Regions from separate parts of the Streptomyces sp. NBC_01508 genome, predicted to be linked through region 4. Evidence: riboswitches for the same ligand, from Rfam matches in the RefSeq annotation. Region 4 holds a riboswitch; each other region holds the start of a gene.
The links. A riboswitch is a leader RNA that binds a small molecule or an ion and turns the genes downstream of it on or off. The one in region 4 is predicted to bind cobalamin.
Positions count from the first base shown of each region.

Region 1: another riboswitch for cobalamin. It lies ahead of OG700_RS25950 (ABC transporter substrate-binding protein); the one in region 4 lies ahead of OG700_RS01560 (prenyltransferase/squalene oxidase repeat-containing protein).
Region 2: another riboswitch for cobalamin. It lies ahead of metE (5-methyltetrahydropteroyltriglutamate--homocysteine S-methyltransferase); the one in region 4 lies ahead of OG700_RS01560 (prenyltransferase/squalene oxidase repeat-containing protein).
Region 3: another riboswitch for cobalamin. It lies ahead of OG700_RS11795 (ribonucleoside-diphosphate reductase subunit alpha); the one in region 4 lies ahead of OG700_RS01560 (prenyltransferase/squalene oxidase repeat-containing protein).

Region 1 is NZ_CP109419.1:5,576,745-5,580,372, reverse strand. Features, by position in the region: gene OG700_RS25955 (FecCD family ABC transporter permease) at 1-600, opposite strand, end outside; gene OG700_RS25950 (ABC transporter substrate-binding protein) at 612-1,598, opposite strand; cobalamin riboswitch at 1,639-1,770, opposite strand; gene OG700_RS25945 (Mov34/MPN/PAD-1 family protein) at 1,770-2,183, opposite strand; gene OG700_RS25940 (amino acid permease) at 2,326-3,628, opposite strand, start outside.
Region 2 is NZ_CP109419.1:3,598,008-3,601,635, reverse strand. Features, by position in the region: gene metE (5-methyltetrahydropteroyltriglutamate--homocysteine S-methyltransferase) at 1-2,171, opposite strand, end outside; cobalamin riboswitch at 2,336-2,566, opposite strand; gene OG700_RS16490 (glycoside hydrolase family 3 protein) at 2,775-3,628, shown strand, end outside.
Region 3 is NZ_CP109419.1:2,618,367-2,621,994, forward strand. Features, by position in the region: gene OG700_RS11775 (carbon starvation CstA family protein) at 1-164, shown strand, start outside; gene OG700_RS11780 (YbdD/YjiX family protein) at 161-367, shown strand; gene OG700_RS11785 (Uma2 family endonuclease) at 445-1,026, opposite strand; gene OG700_RS11790 (GNAT family N-acetyltransferase) at 1,111-1,638, shown strand; cobalamin riboswitch at 1,716-1,848, shown strand; gene OG700_RS11795 (ribonucleoside-diphosphate reductase subunit alpha) at 1,997-3,628, shown strand, end outside.
Region 4 is NZ_CP109419.1:347,464-351,091, forward strand. Features, by position in the region: gene OG700_RS01560 (prenyltransferase/squalene oxidase repeat-containing protein) at 1-1,714, opposite strand, end outside; cobalamin riboswitch at 1,846-1,990, opposite strand; cobalamin riboswitch at 2,038-2,181, shown strand; gene OG700_RS01565 (hypothetical protein) at 2,251-2,490, opposite strand; gene OG700_RS01570 (glycerate kinase) at 2,608-3,628, opposite strand, start outside.

The DNA.
Region 1 (3,628 bases), 5.2 Mb from region 4:
CACCAGGACGAGCGTGGTGAACGCGGACAGGATGTACGAGACGGTCACCCCGGCCAGTACGAGGCGCCCGCCGGTCATCGTGCCGCCGCGCCGGGCCAGCGCGTAGACGAGGGTCATCGCGACGAGCGAGCCCGCGAAGGCGGCGGCCGGCATGGCGACGGTGGTGGTGATCCCGCCGCCGATGCCGCTGCCGATGCCGAGGACCAGGACGAGTACGGCGCCGGTGGACGCCCCCGAGGAGATCCCGAGGAGGAACGGGTCGGCCAGCCGGTTGCGTACGAGGGCCTGGAGGACCGTCCCGACGACGGCGAGACCTGCGCCGACGACCGCGCCGAGCAGCACACGCGGCAGCCGTACGTCCAGGACGATCGTGCGGAAGGGGCTGGGCTCCGCGCCGCCGGTGAGGATCGTGAGCACCTCACCGGGCGGGATACGTACGGAGCCGAGCGCGAGCCCGGCGACGACGGCGCAGGCGAGGGCCGCGGCGAGGCAGGTGAGCACGACGGCCTGGCGCAGCCTGCGGTGGTGGTGGCCGGGCGGGTGGTGGCCGGGGTGATGGTGACGGGGGTGGTGGTGGCCGGGCGGGGTTGTGCGACTCATGGCCGTCGGCCCTACGCGCCCGCCCCGGGGTGGAGTTGGTCGGCGAGGCGCTGGACGGCGGCGGGGGCGCGGACACCGAGGACGGCGTCGGAGAGCGGCAGGACGGCGAAGCGCTTGTTCCTGATCGCCGGGACGTCCTTCAGTACGGGGTCCTCCAGCAGCCGCTTCTTCTTCTGGGCGACGGTGGTGGCGCCGTAGTCGTAGATGAGGATCGTCTCGGGCTTGCGGGCCACGACCTGTTCCCAGGTGGCGTCGCCGAAGGGTCTGTCGAGGTCGGCGAAGACGTTGCGCCCGCCGGCCCGCTCGATCAGCTCGTTGCCGATGCCCTTGCCGCCGGCGGTGAACGCGGTCTTGTCGCCGCTGTCGTAGACGAAGACCGGGAGGGGCTTCGTGTCTTCGAGCCCGGCGGCGGTGGCGGCGAGGGTGGTGCGCGCCTCGGCGGTCCACTTCTTCGCGCGGTCGGCGACACCGAAGGTGCGGCCGACCTCCTCGATCTCACGGAAGACGTCGTCCATGGAGGTCCGGCCATCGGCGCAGTTCTCCAGGTTGAGCCGGGTGTCGATGCCGGCGTCCTTGAGGTCGTCGCGGGTGCGGCCGTCCTTGGCGGCGAAGGCGCTGGCGTAGCCGCCGTAGACGAAGTCGGGGTTCGCGGCGAGGAGTCTCTCCTTGGAGGGGTACTCCTTGGCGATGACCGGGACGCTGTCGTACGCCTTCTCGTAGGCGGGCAGGACGGCGTCGTCCAGCCAGGCGGTGCCGACGAGGGACTTGGCGAGACCGAGTTCGATCATGATCTCGGTGACGTGCTGGTTCATCGTGACCACGCGCTTCGGGGGTGCCTCGAAGGTGGTCTTCACACCGCAGTTGGTGACCGTGTACGGGAATCCGGCGGCCGGCGCTCCGTCGTTCCGGACGGGGTCCGGGGTGGTGGAGCAGGCGGCGAGCGGGAGCAGCAGCGGGAGCAGGACCGCCGGTATGAGGGCGTGGCGCCGCGAGGACATGACTGGGCCTCCTCCGGGGGATTTCCGCGTCCCCTGGCATGGTGGGAGAAGGGCGACAGGTCAGTTCCTGGCTTCCGGGACCCGCGCTCGCGGGGCCTGGTCACAGTGGCGGGACCGTGCCGGATTCGCACCGGCTTCCTGGGTCCTGCCGCCCTGGATCGCGTCAGTCTCTCAGACGACCTCGACCTCTTCCTCCGTGACCTCGCCCTCGACGATGCGGTACGAGCGGAACTGGAACGGGCCCATGTCGTCGGTGTCGGCGGTGGAGACCAGGACGTAGTGGGCGAACGGTTCCATCGCCAGGTCGATGTCCCGGCGGGAGGGGTACGCCTCGGTCGCGGTGTGCGAGTGGTAGATGACCACCACGTCCTCGTCGCGCTCGCGCAGCTCGTTGTCGAGCTGCTTGTGCTCGGTCGAGTCGAACTCGTAGAACGTGGGCGAGCGGGCCGCGTTGAGCATGGGGATGAAGCGCTCGGGCCGGTCGCTGCCCTCCGGGCCCGCGATCACGCCGCACGCCTCGTCGGGGTGGTCCGCCCGCGCGTGGGCGACGATCCGGTCGTACAGCGCCTGGGTGATGGTGAGCATGAGGTGAAGGATAAGCAGGTGGCCTCCGCGTGTGAGATACGGAGGCCACCTGATGAGACGGCCGGTGAGACGGGTCGGTGGGACGGACCGGTGGGACGGACCGGTGGGACGCGTCGGTGGGACAGCCGGTGGGACGCCCGCGTCAGTCGGACACCTTCGCGTACTCCGGCTCGTGCGGGCCTTCCGGGTCGCGCCGTTCCCCGGAGGCGCGCGCCGCCAGTCCCGGGTTACGGCTCTTGAGCAGCGCCCAGCCGCCGGCCAGGAACAGCGCCCAGAGCGCGCCGACGTACAGCGACACCCGGGCGTCGGAGTCGTACGCGATCAGGCAGGTCACGAAGGACAGGAAGACCAGCGCCACCCAGCTCAGGGCCGAGCCGCCCGGCGCCGGGAACGAGGACGCCGGCAGCCTCCCCGCGACCACGGCGGAGCGGTACTTGATGTGGCTGATGAGGATCATCATCCAGGTCCAGATGCCGGCGGCGGTGGCCACCGAGGTGACGTACAGGAACGCCTTCTCGGGGACGACGTAGTTGAGGACGACGCCGATGCCCATCAGCGCGACGGACGCCGCGATGCCGAACGCCGGTGTCCTGCGGGAGTTGAGCTTGCCCAGGGCCTTCGGGGCTTCGCTGTTGGCGGCGAGGTCGCGCAGCATCCGGCCGGTGGAGTACATGCCGGAGTTGCAGGACGACAGGGCCGCCGTCAGCACCACGAAATTGACGATTCCGGCGCCGAGCGGGATGCCGATCTTGGCGAAGGCGTGCACGAACGGGCTCTCGCCCTCGCTGAATTCGGTCCATTCGACGACGGCGAGGATGACGGTGAGCGCGCCTACGTAGAAGACGATGATGCGCCAGGGCAGCGTGTTGATCGCCTTGGGGAGTGTCTTCTCCGGATTCTCGGACTCGCCCGCGGTGACGCCGACGAGTTCGACGGCCAGGTAGGCGAACATCACGCCCTGAAGGGTCATCAGGCTGGAGCCGATGCCGTTGGGGAAGATGCCGCCGTGCTGCCAGAGGTTGCCGGTGGCCGCGGTGTCGCCGGCGTCCGAGAAGCCGAGGGTGAGGACGCCGAGGCCGATGACGATCATGCCGATGATGGCGGTGACCTTGACCATCGAGAACCAGAACTCGACCTCGCCGAAGATCTTGACGGAGATCAGGTTGACGCCGAAGAGCACCACGAGGAAGACCAGGGCGCTGACCCACTGCGGGATCGCCGGGAACCAGAAGTGGATGTAGATGGCCGCCGCCGTGAGTTCGGCCATGCCGGTCACGATCCACATGAGCCAGTACGTCCAGCCGGTGGCGTAGCCGAAGAACGGGCCGAGGAATTCGCGGGCGTACTCCGCGAACGAGCCGGAGACCGGCCGGTAGAGCAGCAGTTCGCCGAGCGCCCGCATGATGAAGAAGATCACCACGCCGGCGAGGGCGTACATCAGGATG
Region 2 (3,628 bases), 3.3 Mb from region 4:
GGGTAGCCGTGCGCGGCGAGTTCGCCCGCGACCTGCATGTGGGAGCGGGCCGCCTCCAGGCTGATCACGTCCGCGTCGAGATCGTCGATGGCCTGGACGATGTCGCCGAACTCCGCGTAGCACATGTGCGTATGGATCTGGGTCTCCGGCCGGACACCCCCGGTGGTGAGCCGGAAGGACTCGGTCGCCCACGCCAGATACGCGGCCCGTCCGTCCGCGCGCAGCGGCAGCGTCTCGCGCAGCGCGGGTTCGTCGACCTGGATCACCGAAGTGCCCGCCTCCTCAAGGTCGTTCACCTCGTCGCGGAGGGCGAGCGCGACCTGCCGCGCGGTGTCACCGAGCGGCTGGTCGTCCCGGACGAAGGACCAGGCGAGCATCGTGACCGGTCCCGTCAGCATGCCCTTCACCGGGCGGTCGGTGAGCGACTGCGCGTACGACGTCCAGCGCACCGTCATCGGCTCCGGGCGCGAGATGTCCCCGGCGAGGACCGGCGGGCGTACGTAGCGGGTGCCGTACGACTGCACCCAGCCGTGCCGCGTGGCGACGTACCCGGTCAACTGCTCGGCGAAGTACTGCACCATGTCGTTGCGTTCGGGCTCGCCGTGCACCAGGACGTCCAGCCCCGCCTTCTCCTGAAAGGCGAGGACGTCGCGGATCTCGGCCTCGATCCGCTCCTCGTACGCCGCCGTCCCGATCCGGCCGGCCCGCAGATCGGCCCGCGCGGTACGCAGTTCGGCGGTCTGCGGGAAGGAGCCGATCGTGGTCGTCGGCAGCGGCGGCAGACCGAGGTGCGCCCGCTGGGCGGCGGTCCGTACCTCGTACGGCTGCGAACGGCGGGCGTCCGCGTCGGTGACGGCCGCGGCGCGGGCGCGCACGGCCGGGTCGCGGGTGAGCGCCGAGCCCGCGCGGGAGGCGAGCGCGGCGCGGTTGGCGGCGAGTTCGGCCGTGATGGCGCCCGTTCCCTCGGTCAGGGCGCGGGCCAGCGTGGCGACCTCGGCGCTCTTCTGGCGGGCGAACGCCAGCCAGCGGGCGATCTCCGGGTCGATGTCGCGCTCGGCGGTCGCGTCGAGCGGGACGTGCAGCAGGGAGCAGGACGGCGCGACGTCGACGCGGTCGGCGAGGCCGAGGAGCGTGCCGAGGGTGGCGAGGGACTTCTCGAAGTCGTTGATCCAGACGTTGCGTCCGTCGACCACGCCCGCGACCAGCCGCTTGCCGGGCAGCCCGCCCACGGCCGCGAGAGCGGCCAGATTGGCGGCGGCGGCCGATCCGGTGAAGTCGAGCGCGAGCCCTTCGACGGGGGCCTTGGCGAGCACGGGCAGCGCGTCGCCGAGCCGGTCGAAGTAGGAGGCGACGAGCAGTTTCGGCCGGTCGGTCAGGCCGCCCAGGTCGCGGTAGGCGCGGGAAGCGGCGTTCAGCTCGGCCGGGGTGCGGTCCTGCACCAGCGCGGGCTCGTCCAGCTGCACCCAGTCGGCGCCGGCCGCGCGCAGGTCGGCCAGGATCTCCGCGTACACGGGAAGGAGCCGGTCGAGCAGCGTCAGCGGCTCGAAGCCGGCGGCCACGCCGGGGGCGGGCTTGGCCAGCAGCAGATACGTGACGGGGCCGAGGAGCACGGGCCGGGCGGTGAGGCCGAGCGCGAGGGCCTGCGTCAGCTCGGCGACCTGCTTGGCCGAGTCGGCGGAGAAGACGGTGCCGGGGCCGACCTCGGGGACCAGGTAGTGGTAGTTGGTGTCGAACCACTTGGTCATCTCCAGGGGTGCCACGTCCCGGGTGCCGCGCGCCATCGCGAAATAGCCGTCCAGCGCGCGGTCCTGCGCGGTGGCCCGGGCGGTGTCCCGCGAATCCCGCGAATCCCGCGAATCCCGCGAATCGTGCGGCGCGTCGTCGCCGACCGCCGCGCGGTGCCGCTCCGGGATCGCGCCGACCATCACGCTGGTGTCCAGGACCTGGTCGTAGTACGAGAAGTCACCGGTCGGAACCTCGTGGACACCGTCGGCGACGAGCTGCTCCCAGTTGGCGCGGCGCAGCCGCGAGGCCACGTCCCGCAGGGCATCGGCGCCGACCGCGCCCTTCCAGTAGCCCTCGACGGCCTTCTTCAGTTCGCGGTTCGCGCCCTGGCGGGGGTAGCCGTACACGGTGGCGCGCGCTGCCGCGGCTGCGGACTTGTCTGTCACGGAACTCTCCTTCGCGAGTTGTCCTCCTGCGATCCCGGTGACGGATCGCGGACACGAAGGGGTACGGAACCGGACGGGCCGCCCGTACGTACGCGTACGTACGCCTGCCCGCCGATAGGTACGCCGACCCGCCCACGAGGTCACCGGAATCCCCGTACGCGATCGGTCGCGTACGCACAGCGGGCAGGTCTTCGGACTCGTGGGCACGCCGGTCGGGTGCGGACACCCGGCGGACACCTACTGACCGTCGCTTCCCAGGCCCGGCACGGGCCCAGTGCTGATGACGGCGGTCGTTCCCACTCACCGCTGCGGGGCAGTCCCGGATTCTCACCAGGTTCCCTCTTGCGACGTTCCCGCCCGTCGGACGGGAACGAACCAGCTGCACCGACCAGCCTAACCCGTGCCCATCAGCTCCCTCGAAGGCTCACCAGATATTCATGAACGGCGTAATCCCCCTGCTTCCGGGGCGAGTTCACGCAACGCGCGGAAGCGCGGTACCTCCTTGACACACATAATTGGTCTAAGCCACCATCCGATTGGCCTGTACCAAGTTCAAGGGCGGTTCGCTGAGCCGGCCGAGCGATGCGCCTTCGGAGGACCCGCATGGAGCCAAGCACCCGGCCGAACAGCCAGCCGAACAACCAGCCGAGCAGTGAGCCGCGCGCCACGCCGAGTACTGCGTCCAGCACCCGGCGGAGCGCCACGTCGAGCGGCCGTCGCGACCGGCTGACGCGACTCGCGGAGTCCACGCTCCAGCCCGGATTCGTCGGCACGACCCTGCCCGACTGGGTCCGCCGCGGGATCGCCGGCGGCCTCACCTCCGTCGTCCTGTTCGGCCGGAACATCGTCGACCCCGAACAGGTCGCGCGCCTCACCGCCGAACTACGCGCGGAGAACCGCGACCTCATCATCGCCATCGACGAAGAGGCCGGCGACGTCACCCGGCTCGAAGCCTGGACCGGCGCCTCCCGGCCGGGCAACCTCGCACTCGGCGCCGTGGACGACGTGGAGCTGACCGAGTCCGTCGCCCGCGACATCGGCCGCGAACTCCACGCCGCCGGCGTCTCCCTCGACTACGCGCCCAGCGCCGACGTCAACTCCAACCCCTTCAACCCGGTCATCGGCGCCCGCTCCTTCGGCGCCGGCACGGACGTCGTCTGCCGGCACACCGCCGCCTGGATCCGCGGACTCCAGTCGGCCGGCGTCGCCGCCTGCGCCAAGCACTTCCCCGGCCACGGGGACACCTCGGTCGACTCCCACCACGGCCTGCCACAGGTCTCGGCGAGCGCCGAGGAGATCGCCGCCACCGCGCTGCCGCCGTTCCTCGCCGCGATGGAGGCGGGCGTACGCGTGGTGATGACCGGGCACCTGCTCGCGCCCGCGTACGACACCGAACTGCCGGCCACCATGAGCCCCCGCATCCTCGTGGACCTGCTCCGCGGCGAGCTGGGCTTCGA
Region 3 (3,628 bases), 2.3 Mb from region 4:
CACGCGTCTGCTACAAGGCGATCCGCCACCCGGAGAGCGTGAAACTGTCGGAGACGCCGTACGTGAAGTCGGAACTGGTCGCGCCGGCGGGCCTGATCCCGACGAAGGAGGAGAAGGCGGAACTGGCGGCGGCGAAGGCGTCCACCGGGGCGGGTCCGTCATGACCCCGGCGGCGAAGGTGCGCCACGCCGTGGGCCGGATCCGTTGGTACGTGCGGGAGTTGACGGGTGAGTCGGCGTACGACCACTACGTGGCCCACACCCGTGCCTGCGACCCGACGGCGGAGCCCGTGACGCGCCGCGCCTTCGAACGCGCCCGGATGGACGCGCGTGAGGCGGACCCGAGGGAAGGGTTCCGCTGCTGCTGAGCGGCCGTGCCAGTACGGCGAAGGGCCGTCGTATCCCGATGGGGGTACGACGGCCCTTCGCCGTGCGCGAGCGGGTGTCAGTGCACCCAGTCCTTCAGCTGCTCGGTCTCCAGCGTGATGCCCACGGGGTCGGGCAGGACGACGCTCTTGCCGAACGGCACGGTGCGGGCGCTCTCGTAGCGCACACCATCCGGCTCGCTGTAGACGGTCACCTCGCAGGAGTCGCGGTCGATCAGCGGATAGACGGGGACACCGGTCTCGGCGTAGGAACGGGGCTTCTCCACCCGGTCGCGTGCGTCGGTGTCGGAGTCGTACGAGGTGACCTCGACGGCCATCAGGACGGGGCCGGGGTCGACCCACTCGCCCTGGCCCGCGAAGGCACCGCTCGGAGCGAGAGCACCGTCCGGCCGGGCGCGGCCCAGGAGATGTCGCTGGACTCTCAGCCCTTGGACTGGATAGAGCCACAGCTCCGGTCTCGACCGCAAACAGCAGCGTACAAGCCACTGCATGATGCATCCGTGCGTGCCGTCCGGGCCCGCCTTGCCGTGCACTTTCCCGTCGATCAGTTCCAGGGGGGCACGTTCGGCCGTGCGGCTCAGAATCCGGTACAACTCGTCGAAGTCGTGGGTCTCCACATGGAGCCGGTCGGTAGTAGCCACGCCGCTGGACCCCCTCACGTCGCCCACAACGGTAGCGACCCCCTCGGACAACGCGCCGCCGTCGCCGTGTCGCACACTGCTGTGATGAACCAGGCGATACGGCCGGCGGCCGACTTCACGATCAGAGCGGCCGAGCCCGCCGAGTACGCGGCGCTCGGGGAGATCACCGCGCGGGCCTATCTGGACGACGGGCTGCTGGACTTCGGGGCGGACGATCCCTATCTGGAGACCCTGCGCGACGTCGCGGGGCGGGCCGCCGGGTCCGACGTGCTCGTGGCCGTCGACGCGGACGGGGTGGTCCTCGGTGGGGTCGCCCACGCCTCCGGCGGGTCCGCGTGGGCCAACATCGCCAGGGAGGGGGAGGCCGAGTTCCGCATGCTGGCGGTCGCGTCATCCGCCCGGGGGCGCGGTGTCGGCGAGGCGTTGGTGCGGGCGTGCGTGGACCGGGCGCGGGGCACCGAGGGGTGCGTGCGGGTGTGTCTGTCCACCCACGAGACAATGCTGGGCGCCCACCGGATCTACGAGCGGCTGGACTTCGTACGGACCCCGGAGCGGGACTGGTCGCCGGTTCCCGCTCTCTCGCCCCTGCTCACGTACAGCCTGGAAATCTAAGGCGTTTCGGGGCCGTTTCAGGGCAAGGCGAAACACCCACGACACAACATGTGGGGGGTGCTTCTCCCAACCGACCCCACATGTATGCTCAAGTCTGCTGTCGCCGCAGGAGAATCCGGTGGAAATCCGGAACTGTCCCGCAACGGTGTGCTGTGGTGCGCTTTGCGCGCCCCGCGAGTCCGAGCACCTGCCGACGGCGCACCCGGTTCGACCGATCCGGGTGCCGAGACGTCCGGGCCTCGCGGTTGGGCCGGTGGACGCCGCACCGCGCGCTGCCCGTTTCCGGGGCGGCGTACGCGGGCGTGCGCTGCCGTGCCCCTCCCTCCGTGGCCCAGAGCCGAGCGAGGGAGAGCACCACGTGACCATCGCGCCAGCCGATCCGGCTTCAGCGATCTCCGAGCGGGAACGGGGTACGGCCGTCGCGGCCGACGGACCCGGTACGGCCCTGCTGCGGGTCCTCATGGACCTCACCGCCGACCTGGCCGACACCGACCCCGGCCGGGTCGCCGCCGCCGCGCTGCGTGGCCGTAACGCCGCCTCCGACGAGGCCGAGTTGCGTGAACTCGCCACCGAGGCCGCCGCCGGGCTCATCTCGGAGGACCCCGCGTACTCCCGTCTCGCCGCCCGCCTGCTCACCCGCACCATCGCGGACGAGGCCGCCGGCCAGGGCGCCGTCTCGTTCTCCTCGTCGGTCGCCGTGGGCCACGCGGAGGGCCTGATCGCCGACCGTACGGCCGCGTTCGTCACCCGCCACGCCGCCCGCCTCGACGCGCTGATCGACCCCGCAGCCGACGACCGCTTCGGCTACTTCGGTCTGCGCACGCTCTTCAGCCGCTATCTGCTCCGGCACCCGATCACCCGCGATGTCATCGAGACGCCGCAGTACTTCATGCTGCGCGTCGCGTCCGGGCTGGCCAAGGACGACTCCCCGGCCGCCGTGGACGAAGTCGCCGCGCTGTACGGCCTGATGAGCCGGCTCGACTACCTCCCCTCCTCCCCCACGCTCTTCAACTCCGGCACCCGGCACCCCCAGATGTCGTCCTGCTATCTGCTGGACTCCCCGCTGGACGAGCTGGACTCCATCTACGACCGCTACCACCAGGTGGCCCGCCTGTCAAAGCACGCGGGCGGGATCGGCCTCTCGTACTCCCGTATCCGCGCCCGCGGTTCACTGATCCGCGGCACGAACGGGCACTCCAACGGCATCGTGCCGTTCCTGCGGACGCTGGACTCCTCGGTCGCCGCCGTCAACCAGGGCGGCCGGCGCAAGGGCGCGGCCTGCGTCTACCTGGAGACCTGGCACGCGGACATCGAGGAGTTCCTGGAGCTGCGCGACAACACGGGCGAGGAGGCGCGCCGTACGCACAATCTCAACCTCGCGCACTGGATCCCCGACGAGTTCATGCGCCGGGTCGACACGGACGGCGACTGGTCGCTGTTCTCCCCCTCCGACGTGCCCGAGCTGGTCGATCTGTGGGGCGACGGCTTCGACACTGCGTACCGCGCGGCCGAGGCGGCGGGCAAGGCCCGCAGGACCATCCCGGCGCGCGAGCTGTACGGCCGCATGATGCGCACCCTCGCGCAGACCGGCAACGGCTGGATGACCTTCAAGGACGCGTCGAACCGTACGGCGAACCAGACCGCCGAGCCCGGCAGCGTCGTGCACTCCTCGAACCTCTGCACCGAGATCCTGGAGGTCACGGACGACGGCGAGACGGCCGTCTGCAACCTCGGCTCGATCAACATCGGCGCGTTCGTGACGGACACGGGCGAGCTGGACTGGGAACGGCTGGACGACAGCGTCCGCACCGCCGTGACCTTCCTCGACCGGGTCGTGGACATCAACTTCTACCCGACCGAGCAGGCCGGCCGCTCCAACGCCAAGTGGCGCCCGGTGGGCCTGGGGATGATGGGCCTCCAGGACGTCTTCTTCAAGAAGGGGCTGCCCTTCGACTCCGCCGAGGCCACCGCGCTCTCCACCCGGATCGCC
Region 4 (3,628 bases):
CGGTGGCGGCGAGGGCGAACGCGCCGTCGATGGTGAGGCCGTAGTCGGCGAAGCCTGAGCCGGCCATGTTCTCGTAGTAGCGGCCCTGCTTGAGGCGGGCCGGGGCGGTGAGGTAGGCGGTGCCCTTCTTGAGGTCGGGGCCGGCACCGTCGCCCGGCGGGTCGGTGGCCGGATCCGTCGGAGGAGGTGTGGTCGGCGGGTCCGTGGGCTCGGTCGGCTCGCTGGGCTTCGTCGTCAGCGTGACGAGGTTGGTTCCCGCGCCGCCGATGGTCGCGTGCACGGTCGGGTACAGGAACGACTCGGTCATCGCCTCCTCGAACCCGAAGCCGCCGTCGTCGTTCTGCTGCCTCGACACCCAGGACATCGCCGCGTCGGCGCGCGTCACGTCGCCCAGCGCGCGCAGCGCCTGCGACGCCGCGGCGGTGATGGCGACATCTCCGGCGGCGGACCCGACGTAGGCGACGTATCCACCGTCGTCCCGCTGGGACTTCTTGAGGAAGTCCAGGGCCTTGGTCACGGCGCGGTCGTGGCCGCCCGCGCGCTCCAGGACGAGCGCCACCAGCGCGGTGGTGGCGGCGTCCCCCTCGCAGTTCTCGCCCGGCCGGATCAGCACACCGGTGACGCCCCCGGTGGCACATTGCAGAGCAGCCAGCCGGGACACCGTCTCGGCCGGCGGCTTCACGTCGCCCCGCAGCAGGGCGAGGACGGACAGCGCCTGCGCCTCCGTCGTACCGGCGTCCGTGAAGTCGCCCTTGGCGGAGCACCCGGGAGTACTGCCGCTCTCCGGTCCGGCCACGCACACGTTCGCGGCGAGGTCCGCGAGGAGGTCGTGCCCGCCGACGTCACGTGGATCGTCCCCGGCGATCTCCGCGACCAGCGCGAGCCGGGCGGCGCCCTTGGGGTCGGGTGCCTCGCCGATGCCCCGGGGATACGCGAACTCGGCGGTGTGCGCGGTGAGATACGCCTTTGTCTTGTCGAACGTCGCGCCGCGCCCCTTCGCGGCGGCGAGGGCGAAGGCCGTCTCCGCTGTCTGGAGGTGGTTCGGCCCCTCGGCGCCCTCGTCGAAGATGTGGTCACCGTCCTTCAGCCGGCCCGTGAGCCAGCCGGCGGCGGCGTCGGTGTCGACCGTCCCCGGCTCCACCGGGGGCGGTGTGCTGGTACCCGGATCCGGGTCACCGCCACCACCCGGCCGTACGTCGTCCGGGGTGAAGCCCGGCTGCCCGCTGCCGCCGCCGATGTCGGTGGGGCCGAAGACCCACGCCTCGACCTCGCCCGGCTTGGGCTGCCGGCTCAGCGCGCCGAGCGGGCTGTACGTCCAGTGGTCCTGGCCGACGGGCGCGAGCCAGTACGACCAGTAGGCGTTGGCCGGCGGGGTGAGCTGACAGGCTTCGTCGGCCGGAGTGGGGTGCTGCGCACCGCCCTTGAAGCTGTCGTGGCCGATGCGGCAGATGAAGCCGGGGCCGTCGTGGACCGTGCCGGTGGTGGTGAATCCGCCGTCGTGCAGCAGGTCCATGCCGGTGGTCAGGGTGGTGTCGCAGCCTCGTACGACGTCGCCGCCCCAGTCGCCGAAGTCGACGGCGACGACCGCGCCTCTGGTGGCGGTGCAGTCGCCGATCGGATCCGCCGCCGCCGGGGCGGCCGTGGTCACGAGTGCTGTGCCGAGTCCGACCGTCAGCAGCAGGGCGGACAGCAGCGAGAGAAGTCTCGCCGCCACGCGACGGTCTGGTCTGTTCCCGGTCTCCACCACGGCCCCCTGAGTCACCCGAGGCGGAGCCGTGCGTGACCGAAGGCCCACGGCAGACGCCGGGGAGCCGTCCGAACCACGCCGTAGTCCGCGACGGCGTCTTTCGCTGAATATCTCCCACCCAGGTAATCCGGCTCGCCCGTCAAGGAGTTGACGGGCCTACGGTTGCGGGTCAGCGCCGGGTTTCGACCGGCTTCCCCTGGGTGTCGAGCGGTAATCAGGCGCAGTGGAACACGTGTACGCACAGAGCGTCAAGGTGGCCTGTGTCTCCCGGTACGGCCCGTGCCGGGCGCTCTTGGCGGGTCGACGGCGCTCGGGTATCCTCCCCGACTGCCGAGTGGGGGAACCCGGTGGGACTCCGGGGCTGACGCGCAGCGGTGTGGCACGGCTGGAGGCCGGGCCGAGCCCGAATGCCCAGCGGCAGAGCAGTACAGGAAGCCGTACCACGCGATTGGACGGCGGCCCGTTCGTCGCTCTCCCGTCGAGGCTCCGTCCGGGTCTTCTTGTCACCGCCCCGCTCGGAGGCGTACGACGACGAGCGCACCGGCCTGCGCGGCGTCGACCGCCTCGCCCTGACCGACGCCGACGCGGCCGGGTGGCGCATGGTCGTCGCGTGGATGGAGCAGGCCGGGCTGAGCGTCCGCGTCGACGCCATGGGCAACGTCTACGGCCGCCGCGAGGGCACCGACCCCACCGCGGCCCCGGTGCTGACCGGCTCGCACATCGACAGCGTCGCCACCGCACATGGCTCGACCGTATGTATCAGCAGGTCACGGGCACGATGGAGCGACCACCCCGATCCTGGTTCGGAAAGACCGAACCGGCGGCGAAGGGCGTACGAACCGGATGTCGCGGCCGAACACTCACGCCGCCCGGGCAGCCAGCCGGGTGCCCAACTCCACTATCCGCAGGGACCGTTCCGTGGCGTCGGCGAGAATCTCGCGGCTGCCCTCGATCGCTTCGGGCAGCGACATCGGAGCCGGCAGGATCGCGCTGTACGCGTCGACGCCGATCGCCCGTACCAGGTGTGCGCCCGGCCCGATGGTGCCCGCGAGCACGAACACCGGCACTCCGGCCGCGTGTGCCCTGCTCGCGACTTCCGCGGGGATCTTGCCGCGTACGGTCTGGTGGTCCAGCGCGCCCTCGGCCGTGATCACCAGATCGGCGCGGGCCAGCCTGGCGTCCAGGTCGAGCCGGTCGAGCAGGACGTCGAAGCGGGGCAGGAGCCGCGCCCCCACCGCGGCCAGTCCGGCTCCCAGACCGCCGGAGGCACCGGTGCCGGGGGCCGTCCGCAGATCGATCCGTGGCGACAGGTCCCGGGTGAGGACCGCCGCCCAGCGCTCCAGGGCCGCCGACAGCACCTCCACGCCGGCCGGGGTCGCGCCCTTCTGCGGTCCGAACACGCGCGCCACGCCGTGTGCGCCGCACAGCACGTTGAAGGGGTTGCAGGCGACGAGGAGTTCGGTGTCGGCGAGGCGCCGGTCGAGCCCGGACGTGTCGACGTGGTCGAGTTCCCCGAGTGCCGCGCCGCCCGGCGGGAGTTCGCGGCCGTGGCGGTCCGTCAGCCGGGCGCCCAGCGCCCGGAGTGCCCCGGCGCCCCCGTCCGACGTACCGGAGTCCCCGCAGCCGACGAGCACGCGCCGGGCTCCCAGGTCCAGGGCGGCCCGGATCAGCTCGCCCACGCCGTACGTGGTGGTGCTCCCGGGGTCGCGCCGGTCGGCCGGTACGAGGGAGAGACCGGCGACCGCGGCCATCTCCACGACGGCGGTGACGGGACCGGGGGCACGACCAGAAGCACGACCGGGGCCGGGGTCACGACCAGAAAGGGAGCCAGAACCGGGGCCGTTCTCGCCGAGCAGGGCGAAGTGTGTGCTGACGGGCCGC